DNA from 2 places in the Lutispora sp. genome. Region 1 is predicted to be linked to the other one. Evidence: a T-box and tRNA genes for the amino acid it is inferred to sense, from the RefSeq annotation. Region 1 holds a T-box; the other holds one or more tRNA genes.

Region 1 (6,898 bases):
CCACCTTTTTTTTACATCAAATAAGATGGCAAGCTGCCATATGGTCCCCAGTCACCTTCCTAAGAAAAGGTTTTTTATTTTTACATATTTCAATAGCATCTTTACATCTTGGATGGAAAGGACATCCTTCAGGTATATTTATAGGACTTGGTATCTCTCCCTTTAATACAATATTATTATTCTTCCTCTTAGGATCAGGTATGGGTGCCGAAGAAACCAATGCTTTAGTATAAGGATGAGCACAATCATCAAATACAGATTTTGTATCGCCATATTCTACAATCTTTCCTAAATACATTACGGCAACTTTATCCGATACATGTCTGATAACATTCAAACCATGAGCTATAAACAGGTAGGATATTTTCAAATCTCTTTGTAAATCGCAGAGAAGATTCAGTATTTGAGATTGAACAGAAACATCCAAAGCTGAGACTGGTTCGTCACATATAATAAATTTTGGCCTAACCGCTATAGCTTTTGCAATTCCAATCCTCTGCCTTTGACCTCCACTAAACTCATGGGGAAACTTATTCATATCCTTTTCGCTTAAGCCTACTATACTCAAAAGCCTTCTAACTTCATTGTTGTATTCATACTTGGATACGATTTTATGAATGCTCAATGGTTCAATAAGTATATCTCTTATAGTCATCTTAGGGTCCAATGCAGCATAAGGATTTTGAAATACAACTTGAATATCTTTTCTAAATTTTTTCATGTTTTTTTTATTAAAACTCTTTAAGCTCTTTCCTTCCAGAAATATATCTCCTGAAGTAGGCTTAATCAGATTTAGAATCAGTTTACCAGTAGTTGTCTTACCTGAACCGCTTTCACCAACCAAACCTAAAGTTTCCCCTTCGTTGATTGAAAAAGAAATTCCATCAACTGCTTTTACATATTTCTTTTCTGAATTTTTAACATCATGGATTTCAAAATATTTTTTCAGGTTTAATACCTTTATTATTTCATTCAAACCAATCACTCCATAACCCTTATAAGTGGCATGAATACATAGTATTCATGCCACTTATAGGAACTAGCTTCTCAATATTGCTCCTACTTGGTTTGCTAAGGAATTCAATATTTTATTATGAACCTTTGTAATATCATCTTCGGAAAGAGTTTTTTCATCTGAACGGTATACTATGCTATAAGCCATACTCTTATACCCTTCCTCTATTTGAGAGCCCCTGTATATGTCGAAAAGTTTCACATCTGAAACAAGCTTTCCTCCCTTGTTTCTTATAATCTCTTCCACTTGAGCTGCTGTGATCTCCTCTGCTACCACTACTGCAATATCTCTTTCAATGGAAGGATATTTAGGAAGCGGTTTGTATTTTATATCCAAATTAGACTGAATAGCTATCTCTTCAAAATCCAACTCTGCTATATATACCCTAGTTGGAATATCATAATTATCTAAAACATCAGGATGTATCTCTCCCAGATACCCTATTCTTTTATTATTTATCAATAATTCTGCGGTTCTTCCAGGGTGGAAAGTTTCATGATTTGATGGAAGCACTCTATAACTACTAATATTTAGTTCAGCCATCACATTCTCAATTATACCCTTCAAATCATAAAAATCCACATCTCCGTAAATTCCTATTATCAGAGTATCTCTTTCATAAGCTAAATCTTTTAAAGGCAACTCTTCTGCTAAATACACTTTAGATAGCTCATAAAACATTGCCTCGCTTATTTTCCTATTATAGTTTCTGCTTATTACTTCAAGCATATTAGGAATTATAGTAGTTCTCATTATACTCTGGTCCTCTCCTAGAGGGTTAATGATCTTAATTGCCTTTCTTAAAGGGTTATTCGCTTTGTAATTTATCTGATTGAACACGCTAGGGCTTACAAAGGAGTACGTATATGTCTCATATAAACCTTGGGCTGCTAAATTAGCTCTAACCATTTCTCTTATTTTTTGCTTAGTGTTTCTGCCCCCTTGGGTGAATGTTGTATCCATCAGTTTTCCAGGTATATTCTCATATCCATATATTCTGGCGATTTCTTCTATCAAATCTGCTTCTATGGTTACATCATCTCTGAAAGTAGGCACAATAACTTTCAATATTTCATCTCCTGTAACTTCAAATTCAAGAGATTCTAAAACCTGTTTAATTCTGCTTACAGGAATATCAGTTCCCAGAAGCTGATTGACTCTGTCAGGCCTTAATTCCATGACTCTTTTTTCCTTCCTGACAGGGTATATGTCAATCATTCCCTCAACTACTTCTCCTGCCTGTAACAGCTCAACCAGATGGCAAGCCCTATCTATTGCAAATTGTACAGTTTCTACATCCAAACCTTTCTCGAATCTTGAAGAAGCTTCAGTTCTCAATCCCAATTTTTTAGAAGATAATCTAACATTGATTGAGTTAAAAACCGCGCTTTCCAAGGCAATAGTTTTTGTGTCATCTTTTATTTCGCTATTGTATCCACCCATTATTCCTGCTATGCCAATTGCTTTATTAGCATCTGCAATTACCAATGTTTCATTGTCCAATGTTCTTTCTGCTTCATCAAGAGTTACAATTTTTTCATTTTCCTTAGCTCTTCTAACGATTATCTTTTTACCTTCCAGCATGTTTAAATCGTAAGCATGCATAGGTTGGCCTGTTTCCAACATAACGTAATTTGTTATGTCAACTATGTTGTTTATCGGTCTTATACCTGCTTTTAGAAGCCTATCCTGCATCCATGCAGGAGAATCCTTAACCTCAACATTTTTTATTATTCTTACTGCAAATCTGGGACAGAGATCAGTATCCTGAACACTTACAGAAATATAATCTGATATATACCCTTCTTTTCCTGATACTTCAATACTAGGATACTTCATTTTAAGCCCAAAGGTTGCTGCTGCTTCCCTGGCTATACCTAGTATACTTAGACAATCAGGTCTGTTATTGGTTATTTCAAATTCCACAATTTTATCATCAAAACCTAATACTTCTTTGATGTCTTGACCTAAAGGATATTCATGAGGCAGTATATATATACCATCCACCATATCTACTCCCTCTGGAAGACTTTCTGCATCCAATCCTAATTCATCTGGTGAACATAACATTCCATTGGACTCAAGACCTCTAAGTTTTCCCCTTTTTATTTTTGTCCCGTTAGGTAGCGTAGAACCATGCAATGCTACTGGAACAAAATCATTCACCCTTATGTTTGTAGCCCCGGTTATTATCTGCAGTACTTCCTCACCTACATCTACTTTAGTAACCAATAAGCTATCTGCATTGGGGTGGGTCACTATCTCTAATATCTTTCCTACAACAATTTTATTAATGTTTTGCCCCATTTCTTCAACAGATTCTACCTTTGAGCCTGACATAGTCATTGCATCAACGAATTCTTTTATATCTATATCCATATCAACATAATCTTTCAACCATTTAATCGGTACAAGCATCTTTATTCCTCCTCCCTAGAACTGTTCCAAAAATCTTTTATCATTTTCGAACATGAGTCTTAAGTCTGTAATATCATATTTTAACATGGCTATTCTATCCAAGCCCATACCAAATGCAAATCCTGAGTAAACTTCCGGATCTATACCACAATTTGCAAGCACATTGGGATGAACCATGCCTGCACCTAAAATTTCAATCCAGCCTGTATTCTTGCATATGCGGCATCCTTCCCCACCACAGGCAGAACATGTACAATCCATCTCTGCGCTTGGCTCTGTGAATGGAAAATGGTGAGGTCTAAATTTAGTTTGGGTCTGCTCTCCATAGAGTTTCTTAGCAAACACATCTAATGTTCCTTTCAGATTTGCCATTGTAATACCTTTGTCAACTACCAAACCTTCTATTTGATGGAACATAGGGGAGTGGGTTGCATCAATTTCATCTGCTCTATATACTCGCCCTGGCACAATAACTCTTATTGGAGGCTTCTGTCTTTCCATTGTCCTTACTTGATTTGGCGAAGTCTGAGTCCTCAATAACAATTCTTCAGTTATATAGAATGTATCCTGCATATCCCTTGCAGGATGATATTTACTATGGTTTAATGCATCAAAATTATAATATGCTTTTTCAATTTCAGGTCCCTCAACTATGCTAAAGCCCATTCCAATAAAAATATCTTCAATTTCGTTTAATACTTTAGTCAGTGGATGCTTATTCCCCAGCTTCTTTTTCCTTCCCGGCATGGTGACATCAATAAATTCACTTCTCAGTCTTTTTTCTAAGTCTTTTCTTTTTAGGCAATATGCTGTCTGTTCAATCTTTTCTGTTATTAAATCCCTAATTTCGTTTGCAAATTGTCCAATTATCGGCCTCTCTTGAGGACTCAATTGACCCATACCGCGTAGTAACTGAGTTAGTTGACCTTTTTTCCCAAGATACTTAACTCTGATTTCTTCAAGTTGCTGCGCTGATTCAACATTATCAATTTCTATAATTGATTCACTTTTTATCTTTTCTAGCTTCTCCCTCATTTATAAAACTCCTTTCGCTGGATTATTCATATAAATAAAAAAACCTCCATTCCAAAAAAAGGGACGAAGGTTTCCGCGGTACCACCCTAGTTGCCATAAAGGCCTCTCTAAAATTTAACGGTTATGCCGTCAGAACCTACTGTTTTCAGCTCTGAATCTCCAGAATGAACTTCAGATATATCACAGTAAATGGTGCTTTCAGCCACGACACCATATCTCTTATACTTGATATATCCTACTCTTTCCTTCATAGATAGTATTGTATAGTTAATATAAACTTATTCTGAATTATAACACATGATACTCATTATTACAATATTTATAAGTCATTTTTAGCTGTTAACAGCTTATATCTCATTAATTCATACATAATAGTAGATGCGGCTACACTGGCATTCAAAGATTCTGCTTTTCCCAACATAGGAATATTAGCTTTGATTTTCACCTTATCCATTACTGCGTCAGAAAGCCCCTTCGATTCGTTGCCTATAACAATAGCATTCTTATTCTTATAATCAATATCATAACAGGCAATACCGCCACGAGGTGTTGTCGCTAAAGTGAGGACTTCAACCTGGTTGAGGGTGGATATTACATCTACAAGGTCTACATTATCTATAACGGGAATATGGAACAATGAACCCATAGTGGATCTAATGGTTTTCCCTGAATAAATATCAGCACAGCCTTTTGACAATATAACAAAATCAAATCCGAAAGCATCTGCAGTCCTTATAATAGTGCCAACATTTCCAGGATCCTGAACTTCTTCTAAAATCACCACATTATATCTATCTCTCTTAATAAGTAAATTAATATCATAAGTCCTCTTGTGTCCAATACATATTATGCCTTGAGGTGTCTTTGTTTCGCTGATATCTAAATAAGGTTTTTCTTCTAACTCGTATACAGATACACCCCTTCCCAAGCATATATTGATGATCTCCTGAATATCAGGATTATTAGAAACTTTATTATGATATAACAGGGTATTTATAGAAACATCGTAGGTCAGAGCTTCTCTTATGAGCTTGATTCCCTCTATTAGAAATTGTTCATTGGAATCCCTGTATTTCTTCATATGTAAAGACTTTGCATGTTTGATAATTTTATTTTGACTACTGGTTATGGCTTGTATCATATGTTCACCTTCAATCAATCTTCTTTTCCATCTTTCTTGGCTTTTCAGCTCCACTTATTAAAATCCAGCCGAGTATAATTAATATTTCCCTTTGTTTATTATCTTCATCCTAACCTCTTTTAAAACTAAATGCAATGTGGAAGTGGAAAGAAATAAAATAAAAAAGACCTTTCGGTCTTTTATGCGTTTAATTTTTGTTTAGCAATATCAACTAACTTAGCAAATCCAGCCTCATCATTGATAGCCATTTCTGACAACATTTTTCTATTTATTTCTATTCCTGATTGCTTAAGCCCATTTATAAACTTGCTATAGGATAATCCATGAATTCTTGCAGCTGCATTTATTCTTGAAATCCATAGCTTTCTGAAATCCCTTTTTCTTAGCTTTCTTCCAATGTAAGCAAATCTTAATGCTCTAATAACTGTTTCATTTGCTACTCTATATTTCTTGCTCCTGGCTCCTACATAGCCTTTAGCTAATTTTAATATCTTTCTACGCTTTTTATGGGCGTTTAGTGCTCTTTTTACTCTTGCCATCTTTTATGCTGCCTCCTTATGGAAATTATTTATATGGTACCAACTGTCTAATAATCTTTGTCTCTGATGTGCTGGCATAACCTGTTTTTCTAAGGTTTCTTTTTCTTTTTGAAGTTTTCTTAGTTAAAATATGCTGTTTGAAAGCTTTAGCTCTTTTTACTTTTCCTGATTTAGTAAAGCTGAATCTTTTTGCTGAAGCTCTATGGGTTTTCATTTTAGGCATTACAAAGTCCTCCCTTTTTTACTATTGTCTAGGCGCTAAAGTCAAGGAAAGATTCTTCCCTTCTAACTTCGCCGGTTTTTCAATTACACAGACATCCTTCAAGATATCATAAAATCGTCCTAGGGCTTTCTCACCATATGCAACATGGTCTATTTCTCTACCTCTGAATCTTATGGTAACCTTAACCTTGTTACCATCGTTTAAAAATTTTTGAGCGTTTTTAGCTTTCACATTCAGGTCATGCTCCTCAATTTTGGGAGAAAATCTTATTTCCTTTACATTAATAACCTTTTGGTTTTTACGTGCTTCTTTCTCCCTTTTACTCTGTTCAAAAGTAAATTTACCATAGTCCATTATTTTACACACTGGTGGTTTTGCTTGTGGAGCTATTTTAACGAGGTCTAATTCTCGTTCCATTGCAATTTCCAAAGCTTGCTTGGAAGACATTATACCAAGTTGTTCTCCATTGATATCTATTACCCTAACCTCTTTATCCCTAATATCTTCATTAATTTGAACTTCCTTAT
Region 2 (6,898 bases), on a different contig from region 1:
TATGGACCATTAATCCATAATAAACAAGTTACAGAGGATTTAAGAAACAAAGGTGTAATAGAGATTGAGAGTCTTTTAGATGATATTGATAAGGATTCATTAATAATAATAAGATCTCATGGAGTGCCCAAAACGGTTCTAGAAGAAATGAACTCAAGAGGATTAAGTACTGTAAATTGCACATGCCCATTTGTTTCAAGAATTCATAAAATTGTTGAAGAGAAACATGCCAAGGGTTACAAAATAATAATCGCTGGTGATAAAAACCACCCTGAAGTTATTGGCATTAATGGATGGTGTAATAATGAAGCTGTCGTAATAGACGATGAAAAAATGGTGGACAAACTCTCTTATTATGATAAAATATGTTTAGTTGCACAAACAACATTTTCTAAAAATCTTTGGCATAGAATTAAAGAAAGGGTTAAAGATAAATTTAAAGATGTAGAAATTTACGATACTATATGCAGTGCTACAGAGAATAGACAAAAATCTGTAAGAGAATTAGCACAAAATGTTGACACAATGATAGTTATTGGTGGTTTCAATAGTTCAAATACTATAAAGCTATATGAAATCGCTAAACAGTTTTGTAATAATACCTACCATATAGAAACTGCCAAGGATTTGCCAAAAGAAAAGCTCATGAAGGCGGAAACAGTTGGAATAACAGCAGGAGCTTCAACGCCTGATTGGATTATTAAGGAGGTTATAAGAAAAATGCAAGACTTTAGTAACGAAAACATGATGGAGGAATATGAAAAAAGTTTTAAATCTCTTCATCCTGGTGAAACAGTAAAAGGTACTGTAATATCTTTAAATGATGAAGAGGTAATTGTAAATATAGGCTATAAGGCTGACGGAATAGTTAAAAAAGAAGATTTAACTTGGGATATGGATTTAAAAGTTTCTGAACTAGTGAAAATTGGTGATGAAATTGAAGTTAAGGTTGTTAGCATAAATGATGGAGAAGGCAATGTAGTATTATCTAAAAAGTTAGTAGATGCTGAGAAGAACTGGTATAAACTAGAATATGCCTTTAATGAAAAGACTTCTGTACCAGGTGTTATAAAAGAAATTGTAAAAGGTGGAGGTATTGTAGAGGTTTATGGAATAAGAACTTTTATGCCTGCATCCTTATTTGATTTAAAATACGTCAGTGATCTAGAGTCTTATAAAAATGACAAAATAAATGTTAAAATTATTGAGTTTGACAAAGATAATAAAAAAGTGATCGTTTCCAGGAAAGACTTCTTATTAGAGGAAAAAGAGAAAAAAGCAAATGAATTTTGGGCTAGTGCAGAAGTTGGACAAAAAATTGTGGGTGAGGTAAAAAGGATTACTGATTTTGGAGCTTTTGTTGATGTAGGTGGAGTAGATGGTTTAATCCATATTTCTGAATTATCATACTCAAGAATAGACCATCCATCAGAAGTTGTAAAACCTGGCGATAAAGTAGAAGCTGTAATACTTGCTCTAGATAAAGATAAAAACAAAATTTCATTGGGCTTAAAACAAACAATGCCGGAGCCCTGGTCTACAATAGAAGACAAATACAATGTAGGAGATATTATTGATGTTAAAGTTCTTAGATTTGCTCCCTTCGGTGCTTTTGTAGAGGTTGAGCCTGGAGTAGATGGGTTGATACACATTTCCCAAATATCAGATGAAAGAATAGCAAAACCGTCTGATGTGCTGACAATAAATCAAATTGTAAAAGCTAAAATTATTGATATAAATATTTCTGAAAAGAAATTAAGCCTAAGCATGAAAGAAGTAGAACAGTAAACATTTATAATATTGGATAAGTAAAAAATATGTCAATCTTGCTTTTAAGTTAAGATTGACATATTTTTTATAATTTTATTATTTTCATGTATTAATTTTAAAATATTGTAAATAATACTTAATGACCTCACAAAATACATTGAGACCCCCTTTACATTCTGTTTTCGTGATATGTTCACATATCACGACTTTTTTTTATGTAATTTTTGTGTTAGAATTGGGTCAAATGAAATAAAATTGCTTGCGAGGTGTCTTCTATGCTAATCGGGTATGAAGAATTTAAAGAAAAAATATTTAAATTAACAAATATAAATCTATCATGCTACAAAGAAAGACAAATGAAAAGAAGAATAGATTCATTGATCACAAGAAATAATTTTAATGACTATGATTCATATTATAATGCTTTATTAAAAGATACTCGTTTATTCAATGAGTTTATAAATTATTTAACAATTAATGTATCAGAATTTTACAGAAATCCTTCTCAGTGGGAGATTTTAGAAAAAGAAATAATACCCAATCTATTATCTAGAAAAAAGAATTTAAAAATATGGAGCGCTGCCTGTTCCACAGGAGAAGAACCTTATTCTCTGGTTATGTTACTAAACAAGTTTATGGATTTAAAAGATATAAAGGTCTATGCCACAGACATTGATGATGATGCCTTAAATAAGGCAAAAATAGGAGTTTATAGTGATAAGAGCTTAGCAAATCTCCCGAGTGAATTCATAAGCAAGTTTTTTATTAAAAATTCTACTACATATAATATAAAAGAAGAAGTAAAAAAATGTGTTGAGTTTAAAAAACACAACCTTTTGATGGACAAGTATCCAGGTGATTGTGATATTATAACATGCAGAAATGTATTAATCTACTTTACTGAAGAAGCAAAGAACAGCATCTATGTGAAATTTAGTAAATCACTAAGCCCTGAAGGAGTATTGTTTGTCGGAAGCACAGAACAAATAATTTCAGCACAAAAATATAACCTTGAGCCTATGAAAAATTTCTTTTATAAGCTGAAAAACAAGTAATAAAAAAACAGAGATTTCTCTCTGTTTTTTTCTTTTATGGTGCCTTGGGGCGGAATCGAACCACCGACACGAGGATTTTCAGTCCTCTGCTCTACCGACTGAGCTACCAAGGCATATATATGGTGGGCCTTCAGGGACTCGAACCCCGGACCAACCGGTTATGAGCCGGTTGCTCTAACCAACTGAGCTAAAGGCCCTTAGCAGCAACATTATTAATGTTACTACAATTTTAATTACATGTCAACATAATAATCATGGAATTAATTAATATTTTGTACCATTTTGATTATATATTATCGCTAGAATAAATATAATGTAATGATGTATCATATGGGAGTTGATATAATTGGTTAGTTGTTTAACACATATATATAAAGATTCAAATATGACTTTTCTTGAACAACTTGAAATTGAAAAAATACTAAAACAATATTCTTTAAATGTAATTAACATTCAAAAAATAAGAAGTGTCTACAAAATAAATACACCTAATGATTGTTATTGCCTAAAAAAAATAGGTAATGGGGAAAAGAGAGCAATAAAAAGTATAAATATTATGGAATACTTAAGGATGAAAGGTTTTAATAAAGTAGCTAAACCAATTCGCAGTATTTCAGGTGAAATGATTATTCAAAGGAAGAATTCTACCTACTATTTAACTAATTGGATCAATGCTGATGAAGTCAATTTTAATGTATCCGAACACATAATCGATAGTGTTACATTATTAGCAGAATTTCACAACAAAGCAAAAGGTTTTTATTCTAAAAAAATAAAAATTAAAAATAATATTGGGAAATTACCAAAAATATTTAGCGACAAACTAAATTCATTAAACAGTTTCAAAGATTACCTTAAAAACAAGGATAATAAAAATGATTTCGACAATTTATATTATAATAATGTTGACTATTACATAAATCAGGCTCAACAGGCTTTAAATATTTTGAGGAACTCTAACTACAACACACTTTGTGAAGAATATAAAAAGGAAATGTATTTATGTCATAATAGCTTTTACTATCAAAATATATTAAAAAGCGAAAGCAATGGTTATTACATAATAGATCTTGAGAGCTGTCTCTACGACATACCTGTCATTGACTTGGGAAAATTCATTAGAAGAATAATGTGGCGCAAAAGTTTTTTATGGGACTTTGACATGTGTAAAGCATTGATTTCTGAGTACGATAGTATTAGAAAAATCAGTGAAAAAGAATATAAAATCCTGCTGGCAATGCAGATATTTCCATATAAATTTTACAGACTTGGAAGAAAAAAGTATCAAAAAAAGAAAAAATGGAAGGAAGATAGGTACTATAGAAAACTAAATAAGATATTGAGATACCGAGAAGCCAAGGAAATTTTTATTGAAAAGTTCATAGAAAATTACTCTATCAAAACATAATGGTCGGGGCAACAGGATTTGAACCTGCGGCCTCTTGGTCCCGAACCAAGCGCGCTACCAAACTGCGCCATGCCCCGAAAATCTATTTTATATATTATACTTTAATTTAAGTAAAGTCAATAGATTATTCTTAGTGTTAAATTGTCATTACAAAGAAGGATATTTATTTATTTAGAAGAATATAGAATTTATAATGACAATGGAACTGCCAATATTTATTGTCAATTGGGGGTATTATATGAAACTAAGCTTTTTAGGTGGAGCGGAAATGGTAACAGGATCATGTCATCTATTGGAAACAAAAGAACATAAAATATTGATTGATTGTGGAATGTTTCAGGGCGATTCTGATTCTGGGGATCTTAATAGAAACCAATTTGATTTTGACCCGGCTGAAATTGATTTTCTTTTATTAACTCATGCACACATAGATCACAGTGGAAGAATACCTTTATTAGTGAAAAGAGGGTTTAAAGGAAAAATAATAACAACAAAAGCTACATCAGAGTTATGCTCAATAATGCTGCCAGATAGTGGCTATATACAAGAAATGGAAGTTGAGTGGATAAACAGAAAAAGACTACGTGCAGGGAAGCCGTTAATAGAACCGCTTTATACTATCGATGATGCTGAGAAGTCGCTTAAGTATTTTGAACCCATAAACTATGATGATATCGTAAAAATAACTGATGAAATAGAAGTCAGATATAAAGATGCAGGACATATATTAGGTTCAGCAATAATTGAAATATGGGTAAGAGAAGATAATGATAGGATTAAAATTGTTTTTTCAGGTGATTTAGGAAATAAAGATATTCCAATAATGAAAGATCCATCATATATTGATGAAGCTGATTATTTAATTTTGGAGACAACTTATGGCAACAAATTGCATAATACCATGGAGAATACTTTATTGTTTCTACTGGATATCATAACACATACAGTAGAAAACGGAGGAAATATTGTCATACCTTCCTTTGCCGTTGGACGCACACAAGAGATTTTATATATGCTGAATATGTTGAAGGAAAGTAAGTTTTCCAAAATAAAGGATATACCAGTATTTGTAGATAGCCCATTAGCAATTAATGCTACTAATATATTTAATAATAATCAGGATCTGTTTGATGATGAAACAAAAGAACTAATAAAAATGGGAGACCATCCTTTTGAGTTTCCAAACCTTATTTTTACTAAGACTGCAGAAGAATCAAAAGCAATTAATTTTCATGAAGGAAGCAGCATAATAGTATCTGCTAGTGGAATGTGTGATGCAGGACGAATTAAACATCACCTCAAACATAATCTCTGGCGTGGTAATTCCTGCGTAGTATTTGTAGGATATCAAGCAAAGGGCACATTAGGCAGAAGAATTCTGGAAGGTGAAAAAAAGGTAAAGATTTTTGGCGAAGAAATATACGTCAACTGTAAAATATATAACTTAAACGGTTTGTCTGGCCATGCTGACCAAAAAGGTCTTCTTGACTGGGTTTCTGCTTTTAGAAAGAAACCAGCAAAAATATTCTTAGTACATGGAGAAGAAGATTCACTGAATGAGTTTTCTAATTTATTAGAGCACAATTTTGATTCCCAGATAGAAATAGCTCGCATAGGCGAAACTGTAGAAATAGAATCTAGAATAGACTCCAGAACAATTGCACCTGGAAAGTCAAATATAGTGGATAGTATAGATGTTAATCTATTAGATGAGATGAACATGATACTAGATACACTAAAATTAGCAGTACTAAATAATGATAGTTCCATCGATAATGATAAGGCTTTTATTTTGGCAAAAAAAATGGAGAATATCCGCTCGGAGCTTGAATATATAAATAATATTATAAGTAATAGATAATTTTTTGGTACCCTTTTTAATATTATTAGATCATTTGAGAAAAATAAAATTAGAAAATATTTTTTGAAGGTGATCTTATGCTTAATAATTTTAAAAATGAAGAGCTGGTAAAGGTACAGGGGAAGCTTTTTCCTGTAGTAGGTGGAAGATTAAGACTCGCTCATGAGGATAATTCGAATCTTAGTATAGAAACGAAGGTCATATCATATGATGGGGAAGTAGCTATAATTCAGGCTATGGTAAAAACAGAAAAAGGATGCTTTAATGGCTTGGGTAATGCTTCTGTTAAAAGAGATAGAGTATTGTCAAATGCTATTCTTGAATTAGCCGAAACAAGAGCTATAGCAAGAGCTTTAAGGTTTGCTGGATATGGAGTAGAATATACAGGTTATGAAGAAGTAGAAAACCAAAATCAAAAAATTGATAATGAGTCTGCAACAAAAAATCAGCTTTTAGATATATTTTCTTTCGCTAAAGATATTAATATGTCAAATGAAGATTTGAAAGAGATAATAGTAAAAACAACTGGCAAAGAGTACACTAAGGATTTAACAAAAAAGGAAGCAAAGACTATACTGAACATACTTACTAAAATTAAAAATAGGGGTGATGATAATTTAGTTATGTAAATCTTCTCATTATTTAGGATTAGTTTTATGTTGTGTGAATAAAAATTCTATAGTATAATTAACTAAACAATACGGCAAAACCCTTGAAAATTCCGGCATAGATAGACATATTGATAGTTTGTGCAAATATTTGAACATCGGTTATGCTTTATTATTATTAAATTATATCCATGTT

The links. The T-box of region 1 lies ahead of pheS (phenylalanine--tRNA ligase subunit alpha). A T-box ahead of a tRNA ligase gene usually reads a tRNA of that ligase, here a tRNA-Phe.
Region 2: it has a tRNA-Phe gene. The T-box ahead of pheS (phenylalanine--tRNA ligase subunit alpha) is inferred to sense a tRNA for this amino acid. The anticodon was not compared.

What each region holds. Positions count from the first base shown of each region.
Region 1 covers NZ_JAWLCK010000007.1:17,641-24,538, reverse strand. The annotation lists gene ACESM9_RS02470 (ABC transporter ATP-binding protein) at 17-976, opposite strand; gene pheT (phenylalanine--tRNA ligase subunit beta) at 1,040-3,433, opposite strand; gene pheS (phenylalanine--tRNA ligase subunit alpha) at 3,449-4,468, opposite strand; T-box leader at 4,525-4,728, opposite strand; gene ACESM9_RS02455 (TrmH family RNA methyltransferase) at 4,788-5,663, opposite strand; gene rplT (50S ribosomal protein L20) at 5,789-6,148, opposite strand; gene rpmI (50S ribosomal protein L35) at 6,174-6,371, opposite strand; gene infC (translation initiation factor IF-3) at 6,393-6,898, opposite strand, start outside.
Region 2 covers NZ_JAWLCK010000027.1:17,136-24,033, reverse strand. The annotation lists gene ACESM9_RS06300 (bifunctional 4-hydroxy-3-methylbut-2-enyl diphosphate reductase/30S ribosomal protein S1) at 1-1,788, shown strand, start outside; gene ACESM9_RS06295 (CheR family methyltransferase) at 2,046-2,825, shown strand; tRNA gene ACESM9_RS06290 (tRNA-Phe) at 2,863-2,938, opposite strand; tRNA gene ACESM9_RS06285 (tRNA-Ile) at 2,946-3,022, opposite strand; gene ACESM9_RS06280 (CotS family spore coat protein) at 3,211-4,233, shown strand; tRNA gene ACESM9_RS06275 (tRNA-Pro) at 4,234-4,310, opposite strand; gene ACESM9_RS06270 (MBL fold metallo-hydrolase RNA specificity domain-containing protein) at 4,472-6,094, shown strand; gene ACESM9_RS06265 (hypothetical protein) at 6,172-6,723, shown strand.